DNA from 3 places in the Streptomyces sp. JLBT605 genome. Region 3 is predicted to be linked to each of the others. Evidence: riboswitches for the same ligand, from Rfam matches in the RefSeq annotation. Region 3 holds a riboswitch; each other region holds the start of a gene.
What was found. A riboswitch is a leader RNA that binds a small molecule or an ion and turns the genes downstream of it on or off. The one in region 3 is predicted to bind cobalamin.
Positions count from the first base shown of each region.

Region 1: another riboswitch for cobalamin. It lies ahead of AC4BDD_RS21625 (SCO2321 family membrane protein); the one in region 3 lies ahead of AC4BDD_RS08975 (ribonucleoside-diphosphate reductase subunit alpha).
Region 2: another riboswitch for cobalamin. It lies ahead of AC4BDD_RS23560 (cobalamin biosynthesis protein); the one in region 3 lies ahead of AC4BDD_RS08975 (ribonucleoside-diphosphate reductase subunit alpha).

Region 1 is NZ_CM177087.1:4,959,874-4,966,334, reverse strand. Features, by position in the region: gene AC4BDD_RS21645 (glycosyltransferase family 4 protein) at 1-468, opposite strand, end outside; gene AC4BDD_RS21640 (TetR family transcriptional regulator) at 794-1,471, shown strand; gene AC4BDD_RS21635 (ferredoxin) at 1,513-1,746, opposite strand; gene AC4BDD_RS21630 (aldehyde dehydrogenase) at 1,751-3,208, opposite strand; cobalamin riboswitch at 3,400-3,554, shown strand; gene AC4BDD_RS21625 (SCO2321 family membrane protein) at 3,702-5,009, shown strand; gene AC4BDD_RS21620 (SCO2322 family protein) at 5,009-5,761, shown strand; gene AC4BDD_RS21615 (energy-coupling factor transporter transmembrane component T) at 5,902-6,461, shown strand, end outside.
Region 2 is NZ_CM177087.1:5,401,726-5,408,186, reverse strand. Features, by position in the region: gene AC4BDD_RS23575 (alpha/beta hydrolase) at 1-933, opposite strand, end outside; gene AC4BDD_RS23570 (inorganic phosphate transporter) at 1,246-2,556, shown strand; gene AC4BDD_RS23565 (hypothetical protein) at 2,583-2,828, shown strand; cobalamin riboswitch at 3,045-3,176, shown strand; gene AC4BDD_RS23560 (cobalamin biosynthesis protein) at 3,319-4,464, shown strand; gene AC4BDD_RS23555 (cobyric acid synthase) at 4,991-6,461, shown strand, end outside.
Region 3 is NZ_CM177087.1:1,999,405-2,005,865, reverse strand. Features, by position in the region: gene AC4BDD_RS08975 (ribonucleoside-diphosphate reductase subunit alpha) at 1-1,906, opposite strand, end outside; cobalamin riboswitch at 2,033-2,155, opposite strand; gene mctP (monocarboxylate uptake permease MctP) at 2,424-4,052, opposite strand; gene AC4BDD_RS08965 (DUF3311 domain-containing protein) at 4,049-4,309, opposite strand; gene AC4BDD_RS08960 (GntR family transcriptional regulator) at 4,664-5,434, opposite strand; gene AC4BDD_RS08955 (extracellular solute-binding protein) at 5,683-6,461, shown strand, end outside.

The DNA.
Region 1 (6,461 bases), 3.0 Mb from region 3:
GATGGGGTGGTGGATGGTGGTGACCAGCGGGAAGCCGATCCGGTCCAGGCCCAGCAGCCCGTAGCCGAGGGTCTGGTTGTCGTGGACGACGTCGAACTCACCACGGCGGGCGGCCAGGTGGCGGCGGGCGCGGAGGCTGAAGGTCAGCGGCTCGGGGAAGCCGCCGGTCCACATGGTGCCGACCTCCAGGAAGTCGACCCAGTCGCGGTACTCGCCGCGCCCTGGGGTCCGGAAGGGGTCGGGCTGCCGGTAGAGGTCGAGGCTGGGCAGCTCGGTGAGCGTCACACGGCCGTCGGTGCCGGCGTCGGTGTCCAGGACGGGATAGGGCTGGGCGCCTATGACCTCGACACGGTGGCCGAGCCGCGCCAGTTCGCGCGACAGATGGCGGACGTACACGCCCTGGCCGCCGCAGAACGGGTTCCCTTTGTAGGTGAGCAGCGCGATGCGCAGCGGCCTGTCGCCGGTCACTCGCGGCCCCCTTCTCGGTGCAGTTCAGCGGGAGCGTATCCGCAAGCAAACGGCTAGAACAAGTTTCACTTACGGATCGCTGGAGAAGTCTTGAAGATACCTGCCGCGCACCCGTCCACCCGGGGCGGGCCGGGTGATCCGCACCACTGCGGAGGAGCGCTGACGCCCTCGCGACGGGATCCCCTCCCAGCTGCGAAAACGGCGACCGAACCGGGGCCGCGGGCGTTAGCCTGGAACGAGTTTCAGTGACTCGCGCCACTAGGGCGGCCCTGCCATCATGCACGGTGTCCAAAGCCTGCCGACGGAACGCACCGAAGTAGGACAGATGACCGCAGACAGCAAGTCGGCCTCCTTGCAGCTGACCGAGCGGCAGGAAGCCCGCCGCCGCCGGATCCTGCACGTCAGCGCCCAGCTGGCCAGCCGGGGCGGCTTCGACGCGGTGCAGATGCGGGAGGTGGCCGAGAACTCGCACGTGGCGCTGGGCACCCTCTACCGGTACTTCCCGTCCAAGGTGCATCTGCTGGTCGCGACGATGCAGGACCAGCTCCAGCAGATGCACGAGACGCTGCGCAAGCGGCCGCCGACCGAGCCGGACCCGGCCGCCCGGGTCGCCCAGACGCTGATGCGCGCCTTCCGCGCGCTCCAGCGGGAGCCGCAGCTGGCGGACGCGATGGTGCGGGCGCTGACCTTCGCCGACCGCTCGGTCAGCCCGGAGGTGGACACGGTCTCCCGGCTGACCACCGCGATCATCCTGGACGCGATGGGGCTGAAGGCCCCGCCGACCGCCGAGCAGTTGTCCGCCGTCCGGGTCATCGAGCACACCTGGCACTCGGCCCTGATCACCTGGCTCTCGGGGCGGGCCTCGATCGCCCAGGTCAAGATCGACATCGAGACGGTCTGCCGGCTCATCGACGTCACCACGCCGCGCGAACCGGCGGCCGGCGCACCGCGCGAGCAGGCCGCCGGCGGGCGGGCCGGGCGGTCGGTCGCGCCCGGCGGCTGAGGCGCACCCGGCGGCTGAGGCCCGCCCTCGGCTGCCGCCGCTCACTCCTCCGACGGGAACACCGCCTCCCCGCCGCCCGCCAGCCGGAGCGCGATCGCCTCGACCGGGCAGCCCTCCGCCGCCGCCAGCACCGCGTCGGAGCCCTCGACCTCCGGTTCGACGGGCCGGGACTGACGGGCCGCGTCGAGCCGGAACGCCCGCGGCGCGGTGGCCGCGCACATCCCCGAGCCGACGCACAGCCGGCGGTCGACCTCCACTTCCCAGCGGTCCGCCACCGGGTCAGCCCTCCCACCCGGCGGGCAGGTGGATGGTCTTGGGCTCCAGATAGGAGGCGAACCCCTCCGGCCCGAACTCGCGCCCGAGACCGGAGTTCTTGAAGCCGCCGAACGGCCCGAGCATGTCGAGACTGAAGGTGTTGACCGAGAAGGTGCCGGTGCGGATCCGGCGGGCGATGTCGATGCCGCGTTCCACGTCCGCGGTCCACACGCTGCCCGACAGCCCGTAGTCGGAGTCGTCGGCGATGCGCACCGCCTCCTTCTCGGTCTCGTACGGCAGCAGGCAGATCACCGGGCCGAAGATCTCCTCCCGGGCGATCCGCATGTCGTTGCCGACGTCCGCGAAGAGCGTCGGCTCGACGTACCAGCCGGTCGCCGGGGAGGCGGGGCGGCCGCCGCCGGTGAGCACCTTGGCGCCCTCCCGCTGCCCGATGCCGATGTAGTCGAGCGATCGCTGCTGCTGGCGGCGGGCGACCAGCGGGCCGACCTCGGTGGCGGGGTCGAGCGGGTCGCCGACGACCAGGGCGGAGGCGGCGGCGGTGAGCCGTTCGGCTATCTCGTCGTAGTGGCTGCGCGGCGCGAGGATGCGGGTCAGCGCCACGCACGCCTGGCCGTTGTTCATCCAGGCGTTGGGGACGATGCCGGCGACCGCCGCGTCCAGGTCGGCGTCCGGCAGGATGACCGCGGCCGACTTTCCGCCCAGCTCCAGGGTGACCCGGGTCAGCCGGCGCGCGGCGACCTCCATGACGCGCCGGCCGGCCGCGACCGATCCGGTGAAGGACACCTTGTCCACCCCCGGGTGCCCGACCAGGTACTCACTGGTCTCGCGGTCGGCCGGGAGGATGGAGAGCACACCCTCGGGCAGCCCGGCCTCGGCGGCGATCTCGCCGAGCAGATACGAGTCGAGCGGGGCCTCCGGGGAGGGCTTGAGAATCACCGGGCATCCGGTCAGCAGCGCGGGCGCGAGCTTGGCCGCGGCCACGAACTGCGGGGCGTTCCACGGCACCACGGCCGCCACCACCCCGACCGGCTCGCGCCGCACCAGCAGCGGGCCCAGGATGCCGGGGCGCCGCTCCTCGTAGACCGCGTCGCGGGCCACGGCCAGGGCCGCCTCCCACACCAGCATCGCGCCGAGCCCCTGGCCGAGCACGCTCCATGAGCAGGGGCTGCCGTTCTGCGCGCTGATGGTCCGCGCGATCTCCTCGTGGCGGGCCGCGACGGCGTCCTTGACGCGGGTGACGACCGCGATGCGCTCCGCCGGGCTCATCCGCGGCCAAGGCCCGGCATCGAAGGCGGCGCGCGCCGCCGCGACCGCCCGGTCGACGTCCTCGGGCGTGGCGTGCGGCACCCGCCCGATGACCGCCTCGGTGTGCGGCGAGACGACCTCGATGGTGTCCTGACCGGCCGGGTCGACCAGCGTGCCGCCGATGTAGAGCTGTCGGTACTCGATGGGGTCGCTCATGCCCGATGCCTCCCGGGGGCTCGGCGCGGGGCAGCGCTCCGACTATCTGACGCTGCATCAGAAAACTGGATACCAGTTCGCACCCCGGCGGGCAATGCGCCCGACACCCCGCCACAGCCCAGCCCGGCCCGTCCTCGCCCCGGCCGTGGCGAGGCCCACGCGCCCGGCGCCGGGCGATCCGGTGGCCGCCGGTTAAGGTGTCCGTGCACAACTTCATCTTCACCGTGACCGATCGGGGAAAGCCGGTGCAATTCCGGCGCTGACCCGCAACCGTGAGTACGGCTCGTGCCCTCGGCGGGCCCGCGACCGTACGAGCCGGAGCACCCGCTCGGCCACGACGAAGGCTCCCGCACCGGTCGCCCGGTGCGCGGCACCGTCGAGGTCTACGGAGCGGAGCCCGGTGCCCTCGCGTACGCCAGGCGCGCGCGGGTGGACGGCCGCGCCCCGCTGTGTACCGCCCACCGCAGACTCTTCCACCGAGAGGCACCGTCCCATGAACGCACGCCGCAGCGCCGCGGCTCTCGCTGTCTCCGTCGTCCTGGGCATGACCGCCGCCCCCGCCGCGCTGGCCGACGAGGCGCCCCCGAAGACGCCCAAGCCGCAGGCGTCCGCCCTGCCGAACGGGCTGTACGGGAGCCAGGACCCCCAGTACGACGGCGTCTGGCGGCAGTCGCTGGCGCTGCTGGCGCAGAAGTCGGTGGGCGCCACCCCGCCGGCGGCGGCCGTCGACTGGCTGACCGGGCAGCAGTGCGCGGACGGCGGTTTCGCCGCCTACCGCGCCGAGACCTCCACCCCGTGCGAGCCGAAGAAGGGCGAGTTCAGCGACGCCACCGCGGCCGCGGTGCAGGCGCTCGCCGCGGTCGGCGGCCACGGCGCCTCGGTGGAGAAGGGCATCGGCTGGCTGAAGCGGCAGCAGAACGACGACGGCGGCTGGGGCATGAACCCGGGCAGCCCGAGCGACGCCAACTCCACCGCGGCCGTCATCGGCGCGTTCGCCGCCACCGGCGAGGACCCGGCGAAGGTCACCTCCGCGCGCGGCTCCAAGACTCCGTACGACGCGCTGCTCGGCCTCCAGCTCGGCTGCGACGCCAAGAAGGACGAGCGGGGCGCCTTCACGTACCAGCTCCAGAAGGGCAAGCCGGTCGTCGCCAACGACCTGGCCACCTCCGCCGCCGCGCTCGCCGCCACCGGCAAGGGCTTCCTCTTCGAGCCGGTCGGCAAGGGGGAGGACGAGGCGGTCGAGCCGCTGGACTGCGGCAAGGACGACGACGCCAAGGGCAAGCGCGAGCGGGACGACGCAGGCGAGGCCGCGGCCGCGTATCTCTCCGCGACCATGGCCGGCCACGGCCGGCACCTGAACTCCAGCATGCCGGGCCAGGAGAAGCAGGCCGACGTCGGCGGCACCGCGGACGCCGTCCTCGCGCTGGCCGCCGGCGGCCACCGGGAGGCCGCCGCCAAGCCGCTGAGCTGGCTTCAGGGCAACGACAGCTCCGCGCTGACCTGGGCCAAGGACCAGCCGGCCGCCCTCGCCAAGCTGATCCTCGCCAGCCGTGCGGCCGGCGCGGACCCGCGGGACTTCGGCGGCACGGACCTGCTGAGCAAGCTGTCCGCCACCGGCCCGGCGGCCAAGGCGCCGTCGGACACGCCCGGCGAGACCCAGCGGGAGCAGGACAAGAAGGACGACAAGGACGAGAAGGACGACGACGGCGGCCTGAACGTCTGGTGGATCGTCGGCGTGGGCGCGGTCGCGGGCATCGGGATCGGCTTCCTGCTGAGCGGCCGGAAGAAGCAGCAGCACTGATGAGGCTCCGGTCCACCGCCCGGCCGGCCGCCACCCGGCGGCCGGCCACGGCCATATCCGCCCCTCCCCGCCCTCTCCCCCCTCTCCGGCTTGCCGGCGCTCTGCTGGCCGGGCTGCTGCTCGCGCTGGGCGCCGCCCCCGCACACGCGGACGGCTACCGCTACTGGTCCTTCTGGGAGCGGGACGGCGACCAGTGGACGTACGCCACCCAGGGCCCGGCGACCGCCCGGCCCGATGACGGCGACACCATCGGCTTCCGGTACGCCGTCAGCGAGGACTCGCGGAACGCGGTGCGGCCGCGCGGCACCACCAACTTCGCCACGGTCTGCGCGGGCACGCCCGCCGAGGACGGCCGCAAGCGGATCGCGGTGGTCGTCGACTTCGGCACCGCCGCCGACGCGGCCGACGGCCGCACCCCGCCGCGGGCCCGTACCGCCTGTGCGCGGGTCCGCGGCAGTGCCAGCGCCGCCGACGCGCTCGCGGCCGTCGCCAAGCCGCTGCGCTACAACTCCTCCGCGCTGCTCTGCGCCATCAGCGGCTACCCCGAGTCCGGCTGCGCCGAGAGCGTGGCGGGCTCCTCGGGCGGCAGCGGTGGGAAGCGGACCGATCCGGAATCCGCCGACCGGTCCACCGCGGGCGGGGACGCGAACGGCGGGGACGAAGGCCCGTCGGCCGGTCTCATCGGCGGCGTCGCCGCCGTCGTCGCACTCGGTGCCGCCGCCGGCTGGCAGGCCCGCCGACGCCGCCGATGAGCGGCGAGGAAGCGCGCCTGCCGTTTGGCCCACGGGGCCATGGCGGCGACCCGGCGGCGGAGCACTCCGCAGTCTCGGCGCGGTCCATCCCACCCGCGCGGCCCGGGGTGTTCCGGCGCGCGAGTGCGGTCGGGGCGCGGCTGCGCGCACCCGGGGCCTCGCGGCGGGGGGCGCTGCATGCCGGGGCCTGGTGGCTGTGGGCGCTGGGGCTCGCGACCGCCGCCTCACGGACCACCAATCCGCTGCTGCTCGGGCTGCTGATCGGTGTCGCCGGCTATGTGGTGGCGGCCCGCCGCACCGACGCGCCGTGGGCCCGGTCCTACGGCGCGTTCCTCAGGCTCGGCCTGGCGGTGCTGGCGATCCGGCTGTTCTTCGCGGTCTTCCTCGGCTCGCCCATCCCCGGCACCCGCGTGCTGGTCACCCTCCCCGAAGTGCCGCTGCCGGACTGGGCCCAGGGGGTGCGCATCGGCGGCGCGGTGACCGCCGAGGGGCTGGCCTTCGCCCTGTGCGACGGGCTGAAGCTGGCCACCCTGCTGATCTGCGTCGGCGCGGCGAACGCGCTGGCCAACCCGGCCCGGCTGCTCAAGTCGCTGCCCGGCGCGCTCTACGAGGCCGGGGTCGCGGTGGTGGTGGCGCTGACCTTCGCGCCGCACCTGGTCACCGATGTGCAGCGGCTGCGCGCGGCCCGCCGGCTGCGCGG
Region 2 (6,461 bases), 3.4 Mb from region 3:
GTGCGAGCCGGTGTGCTGGGCCCCGGCGAGGGCCGGGTGGCCGGGCAGGCCGGCCCGCCCCTGTGCGGCGCGCACCGCCAGCGGCAGCAGCGGGCGCGGGACGCGGCCGGCGGCCAGGGCGCGCAGCGTGGTCTGCCAGTCGAGCACCGGCGAGTCGAGGACCAGGCCGCTGACGCGGTGGCGCAGCGGGGAGTGGGTGGCGGCGCGCAGTGCCATGGTGGCGCCGGTGGACCAGCCGTGGAGCACGATGCGCTGGGCGCCGTACCGCACGGCGTAGCGGATGGCGGCGTCCAGGTCGCGCCATTCGGAGTCGCCGAGGTGACCGACGCCGTCGCGGGTGCGGGGGGCGCCGGGGTCGCCGCGGTAGGCGAGGTCGAGCACCGGGAAGCGGTACCGGTGCAGGAAGGGCATGACGACCATGGGGTGCTCGCGGGTGGTGCCGAGGCCGTGGATGGTGATCACCCAGGTGCCGCGGGCGCCGGCGAGGAACCAGGCGGGCAGCGCGCCGAGCTCGCCGGGGATGTCGACGTCGGCGTGGTCGAGCCCGAGGGCGTCCCGCGGATTGCCGATGTGGACCTGCGGGCTGAGCCGCATCCGGGCGCCGGGGGCGAGGGAGCCGTGGGTGACGCGCTCAAGGCGGCGGACCACGCAGTCCGGCGGGTGCGGCACATCGGTGAGGACGGGCCCGATGACGGCGTGCGCGCTGCCGCTGGTGAGGCCGTAGATACCGGGGCGCAGGGTGGCGAAGGCGCGGGTCAGGGTGATCTCTCCGGCGCCGATGGCGTGCACGGTCAGCGGGGGGTCGTCCGGCAGCGGGCGGCCCGGTGGCGGACGGAGCGCGGCGTCACTGGCGTACCGTCCGGCCGCCACGGCGGCCGCGCCGGCACCGAGCACGGTGGTGGCGGCCACGGCGGCCGCGGTTCGCAGGCGCATCCCTGTCAGTGTGGTCGGACACGCGGACGGTGGCCAGCGGGCGTGCCCGCCGGGGTGACGGCCTGCGGGGGCGTCGGTCGGTGCGTCGGGCGGGCCCCGTCTCCGGTGTGTCACCTCCGTGCCATGTGGTCGCCATACGTCGTGTACGTCACATTCATCACACGGTGGGCGAGCTTCACCCCAGTGGCGGCAAGGGCACGCCAGACACCCCTTCACCTGTGTCACCGCGACGCCAGTGCCAGTTAACCTTCCGTTCACCCCGCGTCCTTAACGTCGCCGTGCTACTGACCACCGAGCGGATTGCCTGGGTGAATGGAACACATCACGCTTCTCATCGGGATCGTGATCATCACGGCCTTGGTGTTCGACTTTACGAACGGCTTCCATGACACGGCCAACGCCATGGCCACCACCATTTCCACCGGCGCGCTGAAGCCGAAGGTCGCGGTGGCGATGTCCGCGGCGCTGAACCTGATCGGCGCGTTTCTGTCGGTGGAGGTGGCCGCGACCATCTCCAAGGGGATCGTCGACGAATCCGGCATCCAACCCGAAGTGATCTTCGCCGGCCTGGTCGGCGCGATCATCTGGAATCTGCTGACCTGGCTCGCCGGTCTTCCCTCCAGCTCCTCCCACGCGCTGTTCGGCGGTCTGATCGGCGCCACCGTCGCCTCGGTCGGCTTCGACGCCGTGCACGGCGACGCGGTCGTCATGAAGGTCCTGATCCCGGCCGTCGCCGCGCCGATCGTCGCGGGTGCCGCCACGCTGCTGGCGACCCGGCTCACCTACCGGGCCGCCCGGAACGCCGACCCCGAGGACGCCGCGAAGGGCTACCGGGCCGGTCAGATCGCCTCGGCCGCCCTGGTCTCGCTGGCGCACGGCACCAACGACGCCCAGAAGACCATGGGTGTGATCACCCTCGCGCTGATCACCGGCGGTGTGATCGCCCCCGACTCCGACCCGCCGATGTGGGTCATCGTCTCCGCCGGTGTGGCCATCGCGCTCGGCACCTACCTGGGCGGCTGGCGCATCATCCGCACGATGGGCAAGGGGCTCGCCGACATCCAGCCGCCGCAGGGCTTCGCCGCCCAGACCGGCGCCGCGGTGACCATCCTGTCCTCCTCCCACCTGGGCTTCGCGCTCTCCACCACCCAGGTCTGCTCCGGTGCCGTCATGGGCTCGGGCCTCGGCCGCAAGGGCGGCGTGGTCCGCTGGTCGACCGCGGGCCGGATGGCCGCCGCCTGGGTGCTGACCCTGCCGGCCGCCGGTCTCGTCGGTGCCGCCGCGGCGCTGCTCGCCGAGCGCGGCAACTGGGGCGTCGCCGCGGTCGCGGTCCTGGCGATCGCCGCCTGCGCAGCGATCTGGGTGGCCTCGCGCCGCAAGCCGATCGACCACACCAACGTCAACGAGACGGGCTCGGAACTCGCCGAGCCGGTGGGCGTGGTCACCGCCGCGCTGCAGACCGTCGCCCCGCCGCCCGCCGGACCGGTGGCCGCGGCCCCCGCGGAGGAGCCGGCCGCGTCGGCGGCCTCCACCGAGCCGGCCGCACCGGCGGCCGTCACCGAGCCGACCGCCCCCGCTGCCCCCGCCGCCACCGCGGCCGCCCCCGCCCAGGCCACGGCCTGATCACGGCCAGGTAAGGAAGAAATCCGATGGACATCGACTGGGAAGCTCTCGGCCAGGTCTTCGGCGTCAGCCTGCTCTTCACCGTCGCGCTGGTCGGGGTGTTCACCCTCGGCATCGTCGGCAGCTCGCGCAAGCGGCGTGCGGAGACCGCCGGGGAGACGGCGGTCGCCACCGCCGGCGCCCCCTCGGTGGCGGCGCGCGGGGGTGCCTACCTCTGCTTCGCGCTGTGCGCGGCGGCCGTCGCGTACGGCATCTCGATCATCGTCGGCTGAGCCGGCATCCGGACGTATGAGTCCCGGTCCGGGCCCTGTGCCCGGACCGGGACTCAGTCATGTCCAGGCAGGGACTCAGCCATGTCCGGGCCGGGAGCGCGGTTGCCGCTGTGCCCTCGGCCACACCCGGGGCAGACCGTCTCATCGCAGGTCAAAGGTGAGTTGACGGCCCTTCCCGCAGCGTGGTGGACTGCCCGAGCCAAACGGCGGCAGGAGAGGAAGCCGGTGCGAGTCCGGCGCGGTCCCGCCACTGTCACCGGGGAGCGCTCCGCCGCCTGTCGAAGGTCACGGCTCACCGCGAGGGGGCTGGAAGACCGGGGGAAGCGCCGATCCGGGAGCCAGGAGACTCTCACCGCCGGTCACGTCGAGCCAGGGCGCGGACCCTGAGTGAGGACACTGCGCCATGCCCGGCACCGCCATGCGGCCATCTCCACCCGCCGCACCCACTGCTTCCCCGCTCCCCCGTCGAGGCGCGACGGCAGGCTGAGCGATGCGGGCCGATCACGCCATCTCCTTCGCGTGCGGCGCCGCTCTCGGCTTCGCCTGCGACCTGGCCGCCGGTGATCCGCGCCGCGGCCATCCAGTGGCCGCCTTCGGGCGGGCCGCGGCTGCCGTGGAGCGCCGGCTGTGGCACGACCACCGGGGGTACGGCGCACTGCACACACTGCTCTGCGCGGGCGGCGCGGCCGCCGGTGCCGCGCTGCTGACCCATGCCGTGCGGCAGCCCGCTGCGGCCGCGCGCGGCGCGGCGCGCCCCCCGGCGCCGTCCGGTTCCGTCTCCTCTGTCTTCCCCGCCTCCTCTGTCTTCCCCGGCCTCCCCGCCTCCTGTGTCGTGCGCTCGCTGTCCCGCACCGCCGACATCGCGCTCACCGCCGCGGCCACCTGGTCCGTGCTGGGCGGCACCTCGCTGCGCCGCGAGGCACAGGCCATCGGCGCCGCGCTCGCCGCCGGGGACCTCACCGCCGCCCGGGAGCGGCTGCCGCACCTGTGCGGACGGGATCCGCAGGCGCTGAACGGTCAGCAGATGGCCCGCGCGGTCGTGGAGTCGGTCGCGGAGAACACCTCGGACGCCGTCGTAGGCGCCCTGGTCTGGGGCGCGATCGGCGGCGTTCCGGGGCTGGTCGGCTTCCGGGCCGTCAACACCCTGGACGCCATGGTGGGTCACAAATCGCCGCGCTACCGACGCTTCGGCTGGGCGTCGGCCCGGCTGGACGACGTCGCCGGCTGGCCCGGTGCCCGGCTGACGGCCGCACTGGCCACGCTCGCCGGCCCGGACCCGCGCGGCGCCCGGCGGGCCTGGCGCGCCGACGGCCGCGCGCACCCGAGCCCCAACGCGGGCCCGGTGGAGGCGTCGTTCGCCGGAGCGCTGGGGGTCCGGTTGGGCGGCACCCTCGCGTACGGCGGACGGGTCGAGCACCGGCCGGTACTCAACGCCTCCGGCCGGCCGGTGGAGGTCGCCGACATCGACCGCGCGGCCCGGCTGTCGCGGCGGGTGGGAGCACTGGCGCTGGCGACATCCATCGCCGGACGGCTGGCGATCGGCGCCGTGCGGTCGGCCCTCTCCGACGGCGGCCGTGGGCCGGGACGAGCCGGGGCAGCGGGACAGGCGAAGGCCGCCGGGACGAGGGCCGGATGAGCCGCACCGGCGATCCGGCGCGAGGCCGACACGGCGACCCAGCGCTCCGCCGTCCTGTGCCGCGCAGCGGCGCCGAGGCGGGGCCGTGGGTCACGCCACCGGCCGCCACGTGTGCGTCCGGGCGCGCCTGGCGGTCGACCCGCGAAGCGGCTCGGCGCGCCGACGGCGTGCGTGCCGGCTGTGCCGCCCGCGCCGCGCGATGGGGCGCGCCGTTCACCTCGTACCGGCGCGCCGCGTTCGCGCGCGCCACGCGGGGCGACGCCGCACACGCGGAGTACCCGGCCGGGCCGCGTGCGGCGATGCCGCGCCGGGCATGGTCTACCGCGGGCGGCGCCCCGCACGCGGCGCGGCCGACGGCCGCGGACAGGGGGGACATGAGCGACGCGTACGCGGCCGCCGGGCGGCAGGCACCGGCGGCAGACGCAGCCGGGCAGCGGGCGCCGGCGAGAGCCGTACGTGCGCGCCGCGCGGGCGGAGATGGGGGCACCCCCGGGCGGAGTCCGGGGGAGAGAGAAAGGGACACGGCATGAGCGGCGGCCGGAATCGGCTGGGTGGCGGGCTGCTGGTCGCCGGGACGACCTCGGACGCGGGCAAGAGCGTGGTCACGGCGGGCATCTGCCGGTGGCTGTCCCGCAAGGGCGTCTCCGTGGCGCCGTTCAAGGCGCAGAACATGTCGCTGAACTCGTTCGTCACCCGTGAGGGCGCGGAGATCGGGCGGGCGCAGGCCATGCAGGCCGCCGCGGCCCGCGTCGAGCCCAGCGCCCTGATGAACCCGGTACTGCTCAAGCCGGGCTCCGACCGCAGCAGCCAGGTGGTGCTGCTGGGCAAGCCGGTGGGCGAGCTGAGCGCCCGCGGCTACCACCGGGGGCGGCAGGAGGCGCTGTTCGGCACGGTGACGGAGTGCCTGGAGGAGCTGCGGCGTACCCATGACGCGGTGATCTGCGAGGGCGCGGGCAGCCCGGCCGAGATCAATCTGCGCCGCACCGACATCGTCAACATGGGGATCGCCCGGGCTGCTTCGCTGCCGGTGGTGGTGGTCGGCGACATCGACCGGGGCGGCGTCTTCGCCTCGTTCTTCGGCACCACCGCGCTGCTCTCACCCGAGGACCAGCGGCATGTGGCGGGCTATCTGGTGAACAAGTTCCGCGGCGATGTGACGCTGCTGCAGCCGGGCCTGGACATGCTGCGGGACCTGACCGGGCGGCCCACTCTCGGCGTCCTGCCGTACGCGCACGGGCTGGGCATCGACGAGGAGGACGGGCTGCGCGTGTCGATGCGCGGCGCGGTCCGGGAGAGCGTGGTCGCGCCGCCGCACGGCGCGGACGTGCTGCGGGTCGCGGTCGCCGCCGTCCCGCTGATGTCGAATTTCACGGACGTGGACGCGCTGGCCGCCGAACCGGGCGTGATCGTACGGTTCGTGGACCGGCCGGAGGAGCTGGCCGACGCCGATCTGGTGGTGCTGCCGGGAACCCGCGGCACGGTGCGGGCGCTGGCCTGGCTGCGGGAGCGCGGCCTGGCGGACGCGGTGGCCCGGCGGGCCGCCGAGGGCCGCCCGGTGCTGGGCATCTGCGGCGGCTTCCAGATGCTGGCGGCGCGCATCGAGGACGAGGTGGAGTCCCGGGCGGGAACGGTGGAGGGGCTGGGTCTGCTGCCGGTGCGGGTGCGCTTCGCCGTGGAGAAGACCCTGGCGCGGCCGGTCGGTGAGGCGCTCGGCGAGCCGGTGGAGGGGTACGAGATCCACCACGGCGTCGCGGAGCTGCACGGACCGTACGACGAGGGGTTCCTGGACGGCTGCCGGGTCGGCTCGGTGTGGGGAACGCACTGGCACGGCTCGCTGGAGAGCGACGGCTTCCGGCGGGCGTTCCTGCGCCGGGTCGCCGCGGACGCGGGCCGGGCGTTCGTACCGGCTCCGGACACCGCCTTCGGGGCGCTGCGCGAGGAGCAGCTGGACCGGCTCGGTGATCTGATCGAGGAGCACGCGGACACGGACGCGCTGC
Region 3 (6,461 bases):
GCGGCTCGATGCACTCGTACACGCCCGCGATGGACGCGATGGTCGCGGTCGGCGCGATGGCCAGCAGCAGCGAGTTGCGCATGCCGGTCTTCGCCATCCGCTCGCGCAGCGCCGTCCAGCGCTCCGGCCAGGCCATGGGAGCGCCCTCGTAGTGGTCCGGGTGCAGCACACCGCGCGCGGTGCGGGTGGCGGACCAGGCCGGGTGCGGGCCGTGTCGCTCGGCGAGGTCGCAGGAGGCCTCGTACGCGGCGAGCATGATGCGCTCGGAGATCTTCGTGGACAGCGCCTTGGCCTCGGCGGAGTCGAACGGCAGCCGCAGCCGGAAGAACACGTCCTGCAGACCCATCAGGCCCAGACCCACCGGCCGCCAGCGGGAGTTGGACGCCCCGGCCTCATCGGTCGGGTAGAAGTTGATGTCCACCACCCGGTCGAGGAAGGTGACCGCGGTGCGGACCGTGCGGTCCAGCTTCTCCCAGTCCATCTGCCCGTCGGCACCCAGGTGCGCGGCGAGGTTGACCGACCCCAGGTTGCAGACCGCCGTCTCGCCGTCGTCGGTGACCTCCAGGATCTCGGTGCAGAGGTTGGAGGAGTGCACGACCTTGCCTGGCTCGGCGGTCTGGTTGGCAGTGCGGTTGGCGGCGTCCTTGAAGGTCATCCAGCCGTTGCCGGTCTGCGCCAGGGTGCGCATCATCCGGGCGTACAGCACCCGGGCGGGGATGGTCTTCACGGCCTTCCCCTCGGCCTCCGCGCGGCGGTACGCGGTGTCGAACTCATCGCCCCACAGGTCGACCAGCTCGGGGGTGTCGACCGGGGAGAACAGCGACCAGTCGGCGTCGGCCTCGACCCGGCGCATGAACTCGTCCGGGATCCAGTGCGCGATGTTGAGGTTGTGGGTGCGGCGGGCCTCCTCGCCCGTGTTGTCCCGCAGCTCCAGGAACTCCTCGATGTCGGCGTGCCAGGTCTCCAGGTAGACGCAGGCGGCGCCCTTGCGCCGGCCGCCCTGGTTGACCGCGGCGACCGAGGCGTCCAGGGTGCGCAGGAACGGCACGATGCCGTTGGAGTGGCCGTTGGTGCCGCGGATCAGCGACCCCCGCGCGCGGATCCGCGAGTACGACAGGCCGATGCCGCCGGCGTGCTTCGACAGCCGGGCGACCTGGTGGTAGCGGTTGTAGATCGAGTCCAGCTCGTCCAGCGGGGAGTCCAGCAGATAGCAGGAGGACATCTGCGGGTGCCGGGTACCGGAGTTGAACAGCGTGGGGGAGCTGGGCAGGTAGGACAGCGAGCTGGTCAGCCGGTACAGCTCGCGGACGTCCTCCAGCGCCCGGTCGGAGAGGTCCTCGGCCAGGCCGCAGGCCACCCGCAGCAGGAAGTGCTGCGGGGTCTCGATCACCTTGCGGGTGAGCGGGTGGCGCAGCAGGTAGCGGCTGTAGAGCGTGCGCAGGCCGAAGTAGCCGAAGCGGTCGTCGGCGCCGTCGCTGACGCTGGTGTCGACCAGTGCGTCCAGCCGGTCCGCGTGGGTCCGCACGAAGGCGAGGGTGGTGTCGGCGATCAGGCCCTCGCGGTGGCCGGTCTCGACGGAGGCGGAGAAGGAGACCGCGCCCTGTCCGGACGCCTCCTCGGCGATGGTGAGGGTGAGCAGGCGCGCGGCGAGCCGGGAGTACTCCGGCTCCTCGGCGATCAGTCCGGCGGCCGCCTCGGTGGCCAGGTCCCGCAACTCCGCCTCGTCGGACCCGGCGTGACGGCCGCGCAGGGCGGCGGCCGCGACCTTGCCGGGGTCGGTGGCGGGCAGGTCGGCGGTGAGGTCGGTCAGGGTGCGCAGCAGGGCGGTTCCGGGCGCGTCGGACGCGGGGCCGGGGCCCTGGAAGTCCTGGGCCGCTGAAACCGGATCGGCGGGCGCGATGGTCACGGAGGTGCTCTCCCTCGCTCGGCTGGGAGGGCCTACGAGGGTGGGCGCGATGGGCGCGTGCGGGCATGCCGGACCAGGGTCGGGGCCTACCGCACAGCGTCCACCGGCCCAACCCGCGAGGCCCGGACGTGTTCGAGGCCGTCGGCAGGTGGTCGGACTTACGCGCACGCAAAAACACACACGTACACCGTTGCGGGACAGTTCCGGATTCGCACCGGATTCCCCTGCGGCGACAGCGAGGACGAGCATACATCTTGTGTTGGCTGCCGCGTGTGCCCCCACATCTTGTGTCACCGCGTTTGAGATTTCGTATGAATGTGCTATATCGAGGCGGAGTTGACCTGCGTTGAGGCATGCGTTCCGAGCCCGCCCCACGGGGCCCACGGGGCCTGGCGCAGGGGCAGGACGGCGGGCGGCACGGGGCGGGAACGGCACACGGAAGGGGCGCGGCGAGCACGCCGCGCCCCTGTCCCTCCACGCTACCTTCCGGCCGGGCCGGAACGCGCCCTGGCGCCCCTCAGTGGCCGCCGGGTGCCCCCGCCGTCGCCGGCGGCAGCTCGGCCTTGACGCCCGGGTCGCCGGCGTCCCCGGTGTAGTCCGAGGGCGAGGTCTCGTCGACGCCGTCGGGAGCCTTCAGGGCCCGCAGCACCAGCGTCAGCACGACGGTGACGACGATGTTGAGCACGATGGCGGTCAGACCGATGTAGCCGATCTTCTCGATGAAGGGGACCTCGGTGGTGTTGCCGAAGTGCTTCTGGGTGGCGCTCGGGGTGTCGTACGCCTTCCACGTGCCGTAGATCATGCCGACCGCCCAGCCGGCGAGCAGCGCCCAGCGGTGGAACCAGCGGGTGAACAGACCGCCCACCAGGGCCGGGAAGGTCTGCAGGATCCAGATGCCGCCGAGCAGCTGGAAGTTGATCGCCACCGTCTTGTCCATGGACAGGACGAAGACCAGCGCGCCCACCTTCACCAGCAGCGACACCAGCTTGGAGACCTTCGTCTCCTGAGCCGGGGTCGCGTCGGGCTTGAGGAAGTCCTTGTAGATGTTGCGGGTGAAGAGGTTGGCCGCGGCGATCGACATGATCGCCGCCGGGACCAGGGCGCCGATGCCGATCGCGGCGAACGCCACGCCCGCGAACCAGTCCGGGAACATGTCCTCGAACAGCTGCGGGACGGCGAGCTGCGGATTGCCGCCGGTGTCCACCTTCGCGGCGATCGCCATGAAACCGAGCAGCGCCAGCAGGCCCAGCATCAGCGAGTACAGCGGCAGGATGGTGGTGTTGCGGCGGATCACCTCACGGCTGCGGCTGGAGAGCGTGGCGGTGATGGAGTGCGGATACATGAACAGCGCCAGCGCGGAACCCAGCGCGAGCGTCGCGTACGCCCAGTGGGAGGCGTCCGGTGGCGCCAGTGCGCCCCTCGGTTTCCCGGCGTCGTTGGTCTCCGCGAACGCCTTCCCGGCCTCATGGAAGATGTCGTCGAAACCGCCCAGCTTGATCGGGATGTAGATGGCCGCCACCGCGATGACGATGTAGATCAGGGTGTCCTTGACGAAGGCGATCAGCGCGGGCGCGCGCAGCCCCGAGGAGTAGGTGTAGGCGGCCAGCACGCCGAAGGCGATCAGCAGCGGCAGGTCCTTGACGAACCAGTTGGTGTTCTCGCCGCCGCCGACGCCCATCACGTCCAGCACCGCCTGGATGCCGACGAGTTGCAGCGCGATGTACGGCATGGTGGCGAGGATGCCGGTGACCGCCACGGCCAGGGACAGGCCCTTGGAGCCGAACCGGCCGCGGACGAAGTCCGAAGTGGTGACATATCCGTGCTTGTGGGACACCGACCACAGCCGCGGCAGGAAGGTGAAGATCAGCGGATAGACCAGGATGGTGTACGGGACGGCGAAGAAGCCCGACGCGCCCGCCGCGTACACCGCCGCCGGAACGGCCACGAAGGTGTACGCGGTGTACAGGTCGCCACCCAGCAGGAACCAGGTGATCCAGGTGCCGAAGCTGCGGCCGCCCAGCCCCCACTCGTCGAGGCTCTCGGCGTTCTCGGCCGCCCGCCAGCGTGCGGCCATGAAGCCCATCACGGTGACGGCGAGGAAGAAGATGATGAAGACGGCGAGTGCGACGCCGTTGACGTCGTTCATCGCGCCGCGCCTTCCTTGCGGGCGCGCTGCTCACGGCGCACCAGGAGATAGGCGATGGCCGTCAGCGCGGCCGATATCGGCACCCACAGCATCTGGTACCAGTAGAAGAACGGGATGCCCCCCAGCTTGGGGTCGACCTTCGCGTACGAGCCGACCCACAGCATCGAGATGAACGGCGCGACCAGGCACAGACCGACCACCACCCGCGAGGGCGTGATGACCGGTCTGGTGCCTTGCGTACCGGATGATTCCGTCATGCGGGCGCTCCCGTCCCTGGGTGATCATCTGCGTAATGCGCAGGAAATCTAAGCCAGGGGGGTGGCAGGCGTCACTACCCGTCCGTATATCGGTATGACAAAGGACCGCCCGATCCGCCATCCGCACACGACCGGCCCATCACCGGGCCAGGGCTCGGCCGTTGGGAGCCGCATCAGCCGTTGGGCCGCTTGAGCCTGGCGACGCTGTGCTGTCCCGGGGGGTAACCCCCCGGACCCCCAGCCGGCACCCGGTCGAGGCCGGCGTCAGCCGTTGGGCCGCTTGAGCCTGGCGACGCTGTGCTGTCCCGGGGGGTAACCCCCGGACCCCCAGCCGGCACCCGGCCGAGGCCGGCGTCAGCCGTTGGGCCGCTTGAGCCTGGCGACGAACTTGTACCGGTCGCCGCGGTAGACGGACCGCACCCACTCGACCGGGTCGCCGTTGGCGTCCAGCGAGTGCCGGGAGAGCATCAGCATCGGCAGGCCGACGTCCGTGCCCAGCAGGCCTGCCTCGCGCGGCGTGGCGAGTGAGGTCTCGATCGTCTCCTCGGCCTCCGCCGGCCGCACGTCGTACACCTCGGCCAGCGCGGTGTACAGCGAGGCGTACTTCACCAGGCTGCGCCGGAGCGCGGGGAAGCGCTTCGCCGACAGATGGGTGGTCTCGATGGCCATCGGCTCACCGCTGGCCAGCCGCAGCCGCTCGATGCGCAGCACCCGCCCGCCGGTGGCGATGTCCAGCAGCCCGGCGAGCCGGTCGTCCGCCGTCACGTAGCCGATGTCCAGGAGCTGGGAGGTGGGCTCCAGCCCCTGCGCCTTCATGTCTTCCGTGTACGAGGTCAGTTGCAGCGCCTGGGACACCTTGGGCTTGGCCACGAAGGTGCCCTTGCCCTGGATCCGCTCCAGCCGCCCCTCCACCACCAGCTCCTGGAGCGCCTGCCGGACCGTGGTCCGCGAGGTGTCGAACTCCGTGGCGAGCGTGCGCTCGGGCGGGACCGGGGTGCCCGGCGGCAGCGTCTCGGTCATCTCCAGCAAATGCCGCTTGAGCCGGTAGTACTTGGGTACGCGGGCGGTGCGCGCCGCCCCGCCGGTCCCGTTGCCGTTCTCGGCGGTTGCCCCGTCGGTCTCCATGGCGCGCCTTCCCGACTCCTGTCCTGCTGCCGTCACCGGCTCCTCCGTCTTTGAGGGTCACATCGTGGCACGGCCCCGGCCCAGGACGTCCTGCCAGCTCGGATGTCGTCAGATGTCGGTCCGGTAACGGAGCCGACATCGACTCTTATACACCCTTGACACCCCTAAAGGTCTAGGCCAAGCTGCGGGGCACTGGTCTAAACCATTAACCATTAAAGACCACTTCCAGTTCCTTTGAGGAGAGTGCTGTGAAGCGTGGGCTGATAGCCGCGACCGGTGTCGCGGCGATGCTGGTGAGTCTCGCGGCCTGCGGGTCCGGCGACGACGGGGAGAAGTCGGGGAGCGACGGCTACAAGGGCGAGACGCTCACCGTCTGGGCGATGGACGGCTCCACTCCGGAGGGCTGGACCACCAAGGTCACCGCCGCCTTCGAGAAGAAGACCGGCGCCAAGCTGAAGTTCGAGACCCAGCAGTGGAACGGCATCCAGCAGAAGGTGACCACCGCGCTGTCGGAGTCCGACCCGCCGGACGTCATCGAGATCGGCAACACCCAGACCCCCGCCTACGCCCAGACCGGCGGCCTCGCCGATCTGTCCGACCTCAAGAAGTCGATCGGCGCGGAGTGGACCGCATCGCTCAACGAGTCGGCGGTCTTCGACGGCAAGCAGTACGCGGCCCCGTGGTTCGCCGCCAACCGCGTCGTCCTCTACAACAAGAAGATCTGGGCCGAGGCCGGCATCAAGGAGCTGCCGAAGACCCGCACCGAGTTCTTCAAGGACCTGGACACGATCGCGAAGAAGACCGACGCCGAGCCCCTCTACCTGCCGGGCCAGAACTGGTACTTCTTCGACGGGCTGACCATCGGCACCGGTGCCGAGCTGGTGAAGAAGGACGGCGACAGCTGGGTGTCCAACCTCTCCGACCCCAAGGTCGGCAAGGCCATGGACATCTACAAGCAGTACCAGTCCTTCTCCAAGGCGCCCAAGAACAAGGACGAGGCCACCCCGCAGCAGGGCGAGGTCTTCGC